2 regions of the Pseudomonas sp. MT3 genome follow, and region 1 is predicted to be linked to the other one. Evidence: riboswitches for the same ligand, from Rfam matches in the RefSeq annotation. Region 1 holds a riboswitch; the other holds the start of a gene.
The links. A riboswitch is a leader RNA that binds a small molecule or an ion and turns the genes downstream of it on or off. The one in region 1 is predicted to bind cobalamin.
Positions count from the first base shown of each region.

Region 1 (4,204 bases):
CTCCTCCAGGTTCAGTTCGGCGGTATTCACCACGCGCTCGGCGCTGTGCCCTTCCAGCACGACCGGCGGCACCAGGGAACCTGCGTAAAGGATCACCGGGCAGGTGCGGATCAGCCGCTGGCCCTTGACCGTGATGAGCTCGGGATCGCCAGGACCGGCACCGATGAAATAGACCGTCATGGCTGCTCCCGTTCGGATTCGACGGGGATGAAAGCCAGCGCGCAGGTGGCTTGCTCGCTGCGGCGCTTGCCCACCAGCAGGCGTGCCGGCGCACCACCTTGCGCCTCGGCCTGCAGCAATGCCGCCGCTTCGGCCACGCTCGCGCTGCCGGTGGCCGCACGCACAGTTTCAGAAGGCTCGCCCAGGTTCCTCTCGCAGGCCGCCAATTGTTGCGGTGTGAACAGCGCCAGCGGCAAGTCGAGGGCAGCAGCCAGGGCGGTCAGCCCCTCTTCGTCGGCTTTCAGCGTGGCGCTGGCCAGGGCGGTGAGATGGGACTCGTCGAGCCCGGCCTCGGCCAGCGTATCCCGCAGCAAGGCACGCAGTTCATCGAGCGGGCAGCCCCGGCGGCAACCGAGGCCGGCAACCAGCGTCATCGGCATTCTCCTGGAAGTGACACCTGTAAATAAAAACCCCGCAGGCGGCTGGGCCGGCTGCGGGGTCGAGCATAGCGGCGAATCAGGCCGAGGGGGCGAAACGGCGGAACAGCCAGGCGGCCACCAGACCCAGGGCCGCCCAGAACACCGCGTTGGTGACCAGCGAGGCGACGATGAACTCGTGAGCCAGGCTTTCCGGCGCGAGGCTGGAATGCACTTCCGGCTGCGGCGCGCCGATCACGTGCGGCACCACCAGCAACGCAAGGCCGACGATGCGCAGCGCCCAGTGGCGGCCGAACACCAGCAGCGCGAGACCGGCGGCGGTGGCGGCGGCAGTGCCGATCCACCAGGTCTGCCGCAGGCTCAGATCCGCGGCGGCGGTGCCGGGGACTTCCGGCGGCAGGCCGAGGGACGGCGCCAGGGTGAACACGGCAAAACCGGCCAGGCCCCAGAGCAGGCCTTCGGAGGTCTTGCCCGGCTCACGCAGGGTGAACAGGCCCGCGAGCATCAGCGCGAAACCCACCGCGACCACCAGATTGCCGCCGGTGGTGGAGAGGATGCGCTGCCAGCCGTCTTCCGGCTCCCAGGCTTCCTCGTCATGGTGATGACCCGCAACTGCGCCGTCGGCGTGCTCATGGGCATGTTCTTCGACCAGTGCGGCGGTCGGCTCGGATTTCTCATAGGTTTCCGCCTTGAGGATCAGCGGGGATACCCACAGCAGCTGGACCACGGTCAGCACCAGCGCGGCGATCAGACCGGCGAATCCGGCGGTCTGGGCGATACGTTTGATCATTGCAGTTCTCCGGACGAAACGAGACCTCGAGCGCGGCGAACCAGCGATCGCGAGTGCCTCGAATACGCTGCGCTTACGCGCAGGCAGCGTGCGTCAGTGGCAGGGGAAGCCCGCACTATGGCGGGTATCGTGGGCAGCGTTGTGCACTGCTTCCAGATGAGAGAAACCGGCGAAATACACCAGCAGCGCACCGAGCAGGCTGGCGCCAACGGCCAGGCTGATGCGCTTGGAAAGGGGGATGGAAGTACTCGACGCCTGTTGCGTCAGGATGCTGCTGGACATGAACGTTCCCTCTGAAAAGAGTGAGAACGCAGAGGTTGAACGCATTCGAACGCGCCGGATCGGTCGCGCCACGGCCTGCGCCCGCCCACCGCGGGTTTGCCAAAATGTGAGGATTCCAGGCCGGTCTCCGGGCTTGCGACGCCAGCGAGAGACTCTCGCCGGATGGGCCAGCCTTCCCATGCCTTGGCACAGTGGCTACTGACGACCCTCGATGCGCTTACCGTTGCGGGGGCAGCGCCGGACTGGTCCTTGCGGACGCACCGGCTTCCCGTTTCACCTCGCGCGCGTCGGCGCGAGACACCTGAAACCGCGCTAGCTGACCACGGCAGTCCCGCAGCGTCAACTGCGCGTCGCCCGATCCCCGGCGATTGACCGCCCCGGCCACGCTGCGTAGCCTTCCTCCCTTCGAGGTTCTCCGGCACTGGCCGGAGCTAAGAGGGAACGTGGAAATCTTCGGATGCGCCACGGCTGCCCCCGCAACTGTGAACAGCCTGTCTCTTCACGCGCCACTGCCGATTCGGGCGGGAAGGCGAAGAGACGATCAAGGGCTGTGAGCCAGGAGACCTGCCTCGTGACTGGTTTTCGATCTGCTGCGCGTCGGCCATGCTGCGTTGGCGGATCGTCGTGGACTGCTCATTGACTACAGTCAACTCCGCGTCCCCGACGATCCTCCGCCTTGCCTGGCTCTAGCTCGCGAGATCCGGAACCGGTTCGTTATCAACAGACAACCGGGCGGGGTGATCCGGTGGCGACCTTCGTTGCGCGGCGAACCCGCGCGCGCGCCCTTCATCCGCCCTCCAATGTCCACTTGCGAGGCGCGCATGAAAACCCTGGCCAAACTCCCCGTCACCATCGTCACCGGCTTCCTCGGTGCCGGCAAGACCACCCTGCTCCGCCACATGCTCGATACTGCCTCCGGCCGCCGCATCGCGGTGATCGTCAACGAGTTCGGCGAGCTGGGCATCGACGGCGAAATCCTCAAGCAGTGCTCCATCGGTTGCAGCGAAGAAGAGGCGGTCGGCCGCGTCTTCGAGCTGGCCAACGGCTGCCTGTGCTGCACCGTGCAGGAAGAGTTCTTCCCGGTGATGCGCGAGCTGGTGGCGCGCCGTGGCGACCTCGACCAGATCCTCATCGAGACCTCGGGCCTGGCCCTGCCCAAGCCGCTGGTGCAGGCCTTCCAGTGGCCGGAAATCCGCAACGCCTGCACCGTGGACGCGGTGATCACCGTGGTCGACAGCCCGGCCGTGGCTGCCGGCACCTTCGCCGCCCATCCCGAGCAGGTGGACGAGCAGCGCAAGCAGGACCCGAACCTGGACCACGAATCGCCGCTGCACGAACTCTTCGAGGACCAGCTAGCCAGCGCCGACCTGGTGGTCTTGAACAAGGCCGACCTGCTGGACGCCGAGGCGCTGGCCCGCGTGCGCGCCGAAGTTGCCGAGGAGCTGCCGCCGGCAGTGAAGATCGTCGAAGCCAACTCCGGCCAGCTGCCGCTCTCGGTGCTGCTGGGGCTGAACGCCGAGGCCGAGCTGCACATCGACAGCCGCCCGACTCACCACGTCCACTCCAATGAAGAGCACGAAGGCCATGAAGATCACCACCACGACGAGTTCGACTCCTTCCACGTCGACCTGCCGGAAGTGGAAGAGCGCGCCCTGCTCGATGTGCTGAACGCGCTGGTCGAGCGCCACGCCGTGCTGCGCATCAAGGGCTTCGTCGCCATCCCCGGCAAGCCCATGCGCCTGTTGGTGCAGGGCGTCGGCAAGCGCTTCGACAAGCACTTCGACCGCGCCTGGCGCAGTGACGAAACCCGCAGCACCCGCCTGGTCGTGATCGGCCAGGAACTGGACCAGGCCGCCATCAGCAACGAGCTGCGTACCGCCCTGGCATAACACTGCTTATCGTAGGAGCGAGCTTGCTCGCGAACGGCCTCACAGCGGGGTCTGGTTCGCGAGCAAGAGCTAGGCGCCCCCTCGCTCCTACATGAAGCCCTACACCGAGCAAGCCTCATGCATCTGCTGCGCACCCAACCCGGCGGCTTCGTCCCCGACGACGGCATCGCCCACCTGGCCCAGACGCCCGCCGAGCTGGTGATCCTCTGCAGCGGCGATTCGCACCTGGCGCTGCTCGCCGAGGCCGCCCGTGAGCTGCCGGAGGACTACCCGAGCCTGCGCCTGGCCAACCCCATGCAGCTGCAGAACCACGCCTCGGTGGACTTCTACGTCGACGAGGTACTGCAGTACGCCAGGGTCATCCTGATCTCGGTGCACGGCGGCGTCGGCTACTGGCGCTACGGCATGGAGCAACTGGCGGCGCTGGCCGAGCGCGGCGCCACGCTGATCGCCGTGCCCGGCGACGACAAGCCCGACCCCGAACTCGGCGCCCTGTGCAACGTCCCACCTGAGGATGCCGAACGCCTCTGGCAGTACCTGCGCCAGGGCGGCATGGACAACGCCCGGCAGTTCTTCGCCTGCCTGGCCAGCCGCCACCTGCAACGCGACTACACCTGGAGCGAACCACGGACGCTGCCCCGAGTGGT
Region 1 is NZ_JBTVPY010000013.1:39,166-43,369, reverse strand. It holds gene cobM (precorrin-4 C(11)-methyltransferase) at 1-180, opposite strand, end outside; gene ACYCAX_RS14965 (cobalamin biosynthesis protein) at 177-593, opposite strand; gene ACYCAX_RS14960 (CbtA family protein) at 676-1,386, opposite strand; gene ACYCAX_RS14955 (CbtB domain-containing protein) at 1,480-1,668, opposite strand; cobalamin riboswitch at 1,770-1,988, opposite strand; cobalamin riboswitch at 2,060-2,254, shown strand; gene cobW (cobalamin biosynthesis protein CobW) at 2,490-3,557, shown strand; gene cobN (cobaltochelatase subunit CobN) at 3,675-4,204, shown strand, end outside.

Region 2 (4,204 bases), on a different contig from region 1:
CTGCTGTGGCCGCGCAGCACGGAGCAGCAGTTGCTCGAGCAGGCGCGCAAGGTCTGGTCGTCGACGCTGAAGGCGGCGTCCGCGGAAATGCTGGGCACCGATGAACACGCGGCGCTGATCGCTACCCTGGGCAGCATTCTGGAGCTGGATGGGCGGCAGGAGCAGGCGTGGTTCGAAGGTCCGACGGGGCGTCGGCGAGTGCCTGCGTTGCGTGGGCTCAATGCCGCCCTGCTCGGCCTGCTGCGCGCCGCGCGCCGGGTTGCGCGGGAAGGACGGTTGCTCGACGCCGCCGTCGAGCTGGCCGTGCGCCCCTGGCGCGAGCTGGTGCGCGAGTGCCTGGAGAATGCGCAACAGCCCGACTTCACCGCCTGCCGGGAGCATCTGCTCGGTGCGCTGGAGAACGCCGCAGGTGCACAGGAGCGCGATTACCTGGAATCTCTGCTGGCGGTGCTGGATCGGGGCCGGCAATCCCGGCGCAGCCTGGAAGCACTGCTTTACGGTGAAGCGACACGCGAGGCGCCGGCGCTGATCGTCTGGCACCGGGACGTCGAGCGCGGGCTGCTGTTCGGCCTGCGCAGCGCCCTGGCATTTCTCTGCGTGGCGGGGTTCTGGGTGGTCAGTGCCTGGCCCAGCGGCCTGGGCGCGGTTTCCATCACCGGTGTGGTGCTGAGCCTGTTCGCCAGCCGTGACGAGCCAGCCGGCGCGGGCCTGAACTTCCTGCGCGGCATCCTCCTCTCGATTCCCGTGGCGGCGGTTGCCGTGCTGGTGATCCTGCCGCGATGCGAAGGATTCACGGCGCTCTACAGCGTACTCGGCATACCGCTGTTCATCGCGGCGCTGTGCACGACGCGGCCGGCCATCGCCGCAATGGCATCGGCCTTCTGCATCTTCTTCGTGAAGAACGTGGGGCCGAGCAACCAGATGGTCTACGACCTCGACCACTTCCTCAATTCGGCGTTGGCGACGGTGCTGGGCGTGGGGTTCGCGGTGCTGGTGTTCAACCTGGTGGAGCTGCGGCCGGGGCGCCGCCACTACCGGCGAGTGCTCGGCGCACTGCTGGCCGACCTGGCACGGCTGACCCGTGGCCCGCTGCCCAGGCTGGAGGCCTGGTTCGACGGGCGCAGCGCCGACCGCCTGCTGCGCCTGGTGCAATACCAGGACGGCCTGCCGCGGGAACGCCGCGCCCAATGGCGGGGAGGGCTGTTCGGCCTGGCGTTGGCGGACGAACTGCTGTTCCTGCGCGACAGCCTGGGCACGGCGCGGGGGCCGCTGCGGCGCGCGCGGGACTCTTATCTGGCGCGGTTGCGGCAGTTGCTGCTCGACGGCGGGCCGCGTAACGACCGGGAGCATGCGCTGGATGGAGTCGAGGAGGCGCTGTCGGCTGCGTTGCAGGGCAATCGCTGGCTGGAGGAAGGCCAGCGCCGCCGGGCACGGGCCGCCGTCGGCCAATTGCGCTCGATCTGGTTGCGCTGGTGCCGGGAGGCTGCGGCCGACGCACCGGTGCGCTTCGTCACCCTGGGAGCGACAGGCCGCCGCAATTGACCGTGGCTGGCGACAGCCACTAAGCTGCGCGCCTGCTTCAGGTGCCCCCGGTGCAAGTCGGGGGTGAAACAGGGAAGCCGGTGAAGTCCGACCTCGCGGTCCGACCAGTCCGGCGCTGCCCCCGCAACGGTAAGCGAGCATCGAACCGCATTCCGCCACTGTGCCATCGGCATGGGAAGGCGCGGTTTCAGGAGCCTGTCACGGCCCACTCGCAAGCCCGGAGACCGGCCTGCTGCATGTCATGGCATCGCGGTGGGCGCTGTCGAGCGTTCCGGCTGATCGACCGCCGGGGCGCTACCGTCCTCCGCCTGCCTTTTTCGGTCAGAGCCGCGCGGGTGAGAGCGGCGGAGTGAGTTCACGTGAAGCATTTCCTCTATTGGCCGACAGCCCTGGCGCTGGGCGGCTTCTCCTGCATCGGCCTGGCGGCGGACGAAGCGCCGCTGGTGCTCGACGATCAACTGGTGACCGCCACGCGCACCGAGCGCCGCGCCGAGCAGACGCTCGCTTCGGTCAGCGTGCTGGACCGCGCCGACATCGAGCGCAGCCAGGCGCAATCGGTGCCCGACCTGCTGCGGCGGCTGCCGGGGATTTCCCTGGCCAGCAACGGCGGCCCCGGCAAGGCCACCAGCCTCTACCTGCGCGGCAGCGAATCCGACCATGTGCTGGTGCTGATCGACGGCATCAAGGCCGGCTCGGTTTCGTCCGGCGGTGCGTCCTTGCAGGACTTGCCGGTGGCGCTGATCGAGCGCATCGAAGTGGTGCGCGGGCCGCGTTCCAGTCTGTACGGTTCCGAGGCCATCGGCGGGGTGATCCAGATATTCACCCGACAGGCACTGGAGCCGGGCTTCAAGCCCTGGGCCTACGCCGGGGCGGGTAGCCAGAGCACCTACGAAGGCAGCGCCGGAGCCTCGGCCGGCAACGGTCGCGGCTGGTTCGCCCTCGGCGTATCGAGCCTGGATACCGCCGGCATCGACGCCAAGGCCAACGGTGCCAGCGGCCATGAGCCGGACCGCGACGGCTACCGCAACCTGTCCGGTTCGCTGCGTGCCGGCTACCGTTTCGACAACGGTCTGGAGCTGGACGGCAGCCTGCTGCAAACCGATTCGCACAACGACTTCGACACGGTGAACAGCCGCCGCACCCAGGGCTTCGATGCCTACAACGATGGCGTGCAGCGGGTGATCGGCGGCCGCGTGCGCTTCGCGCCGCTGGAGCCCTGGCGGGTGAGCCTGTCCGCCGGGCGCAGCGAGGACAAGTCCGATGCCTACCAGGACGGTGCCTTCTACTCGCGCTTCGACAGCCGTCGCGACACCGCGTCCTGGCAGAACGACCTGGACCTCGCGCCCGGCCACACCCTGACCCTGGGCTACGACTGGCAGCAGGATGAACTAAGCAGTTCCACAGACTATGCACTGACCTCCCGCGACAACCGCGGCACCTTCGCCCAGTACCTGGGCAGCGCGGGGCGGCATGACTGGCAACTGAGCCTGCGCCACGACGACAACCAGCAGTTCGGCAGCCGCAACACCGGCAACCTCGCCTGGGGCTACGCGCTGACCGACGCCGTACGGGCCTTCGCCAGCTACGGTACGGCGTTCAAGGCGCCGACCTTCAACGAACTCTATTACCCTGGCTACGGCAACCCCGACCTGGATGCGGAAACCTCGCGCAGCGTCGAAGTCGGCGTGGACGGTCGCCACGGCTGGGGCCACTGGGCGGTGAACCTGTACCGCACGGCGATCGACGACCTGATCGCTTACGACTCGGCATTGCGTGCGCCGGACAATATCGACCAGGCGCGCATCCGCGGTGTCGAACTGCAGCTGGGCAGCCAGTGGCGGGACTGGGTGTGGAACGCCAACGCCAGCCTGCTCGACCCGGAAAGCCGCGCCAGCGGCAACCGTGGCAACGACCTGCCGCGCCGCGCCCGGCAGTTGTTCAACCTGGACCTCGACCGGCGCTTCGACGCGCTGAGCCTGGGCGCCAGCCTGCACGCCGAAGGCCACCGCTACGATGACCTGGCCAACCGCAATCGCCTGGGCGGCTTCGCTACCCTGGACCTGCGCGGCGAGTATCGACTGAACCCGGAGTGGCGTCTGCAGGCGCGCCTGAGCAACCTGTTCGACGCCGATTACCAGACCACCCTGGGCTATGAGCAGCCCGGCCGCGCCGTACTCTTCGGCGTGCGCTACCAGGCCCTTTGAGAGGAGAGAGACCGATGAGCGAATCCCCGGAAAAGGACGAACGCCACCGTTCGCGCATGCAGCGCAAGAAAACCGTGGTCGACGAGAAGATCGCCCAGGCCCAGGGCGAGCGTGGTGTGTTCCTGGTCCACAGCGGCAACGGCAAGGGCAAGAGCAGCTCGGCCTTCGGCATGGTCGCCCGCGCCTTGGGCCACGGCATGAAGGTGGGCGTGGTGCAGTTCATCAAGGGCGCCGCCACCACCGGCGAGGAGACCTTCTTCCGGCGTTTCCCCGAAGAGGTCAGCTACCACGTGATGGGCGAGGGCTTCACCTGGGAGACCCAGGACCGCCAGCGCGACATCGCCAAGGCCCGCGAGGCCTGGGACGTCGCCCGCCAGTTGCTGGGCGATCCGCAGATCGGCCTGGTGGTGCTGGACGAGGTGAACATCGCCCTCAAGCATGGTTACCTGGCGCTGGAC
Region 2 is NZ_JBTVPY010000010.1:56,989-61,192, reverse strand. It holds gene ACYCAX_RS12215 (FUSC family protein) at 1-1,542, shown strand, start outside; cobalamin riboswitch at 1,565-1,789, shown strand; gene btuB (TonB-dependent vitamin B12 receptor) at 1,902-3,746, shown strand; gene cobO (cob(I)yrinic acid a,c-diamide adenosyltransferase) at 3,761-4,204, shown strand, end outside.
Region 2: another riboswitch for cobalamin. It lies ahead of btuB (TonB-dependent vitamin B12 receptor); the one in region 1 lies ahead of ACYCAX_RS14955 (CbtB domain-containing protein).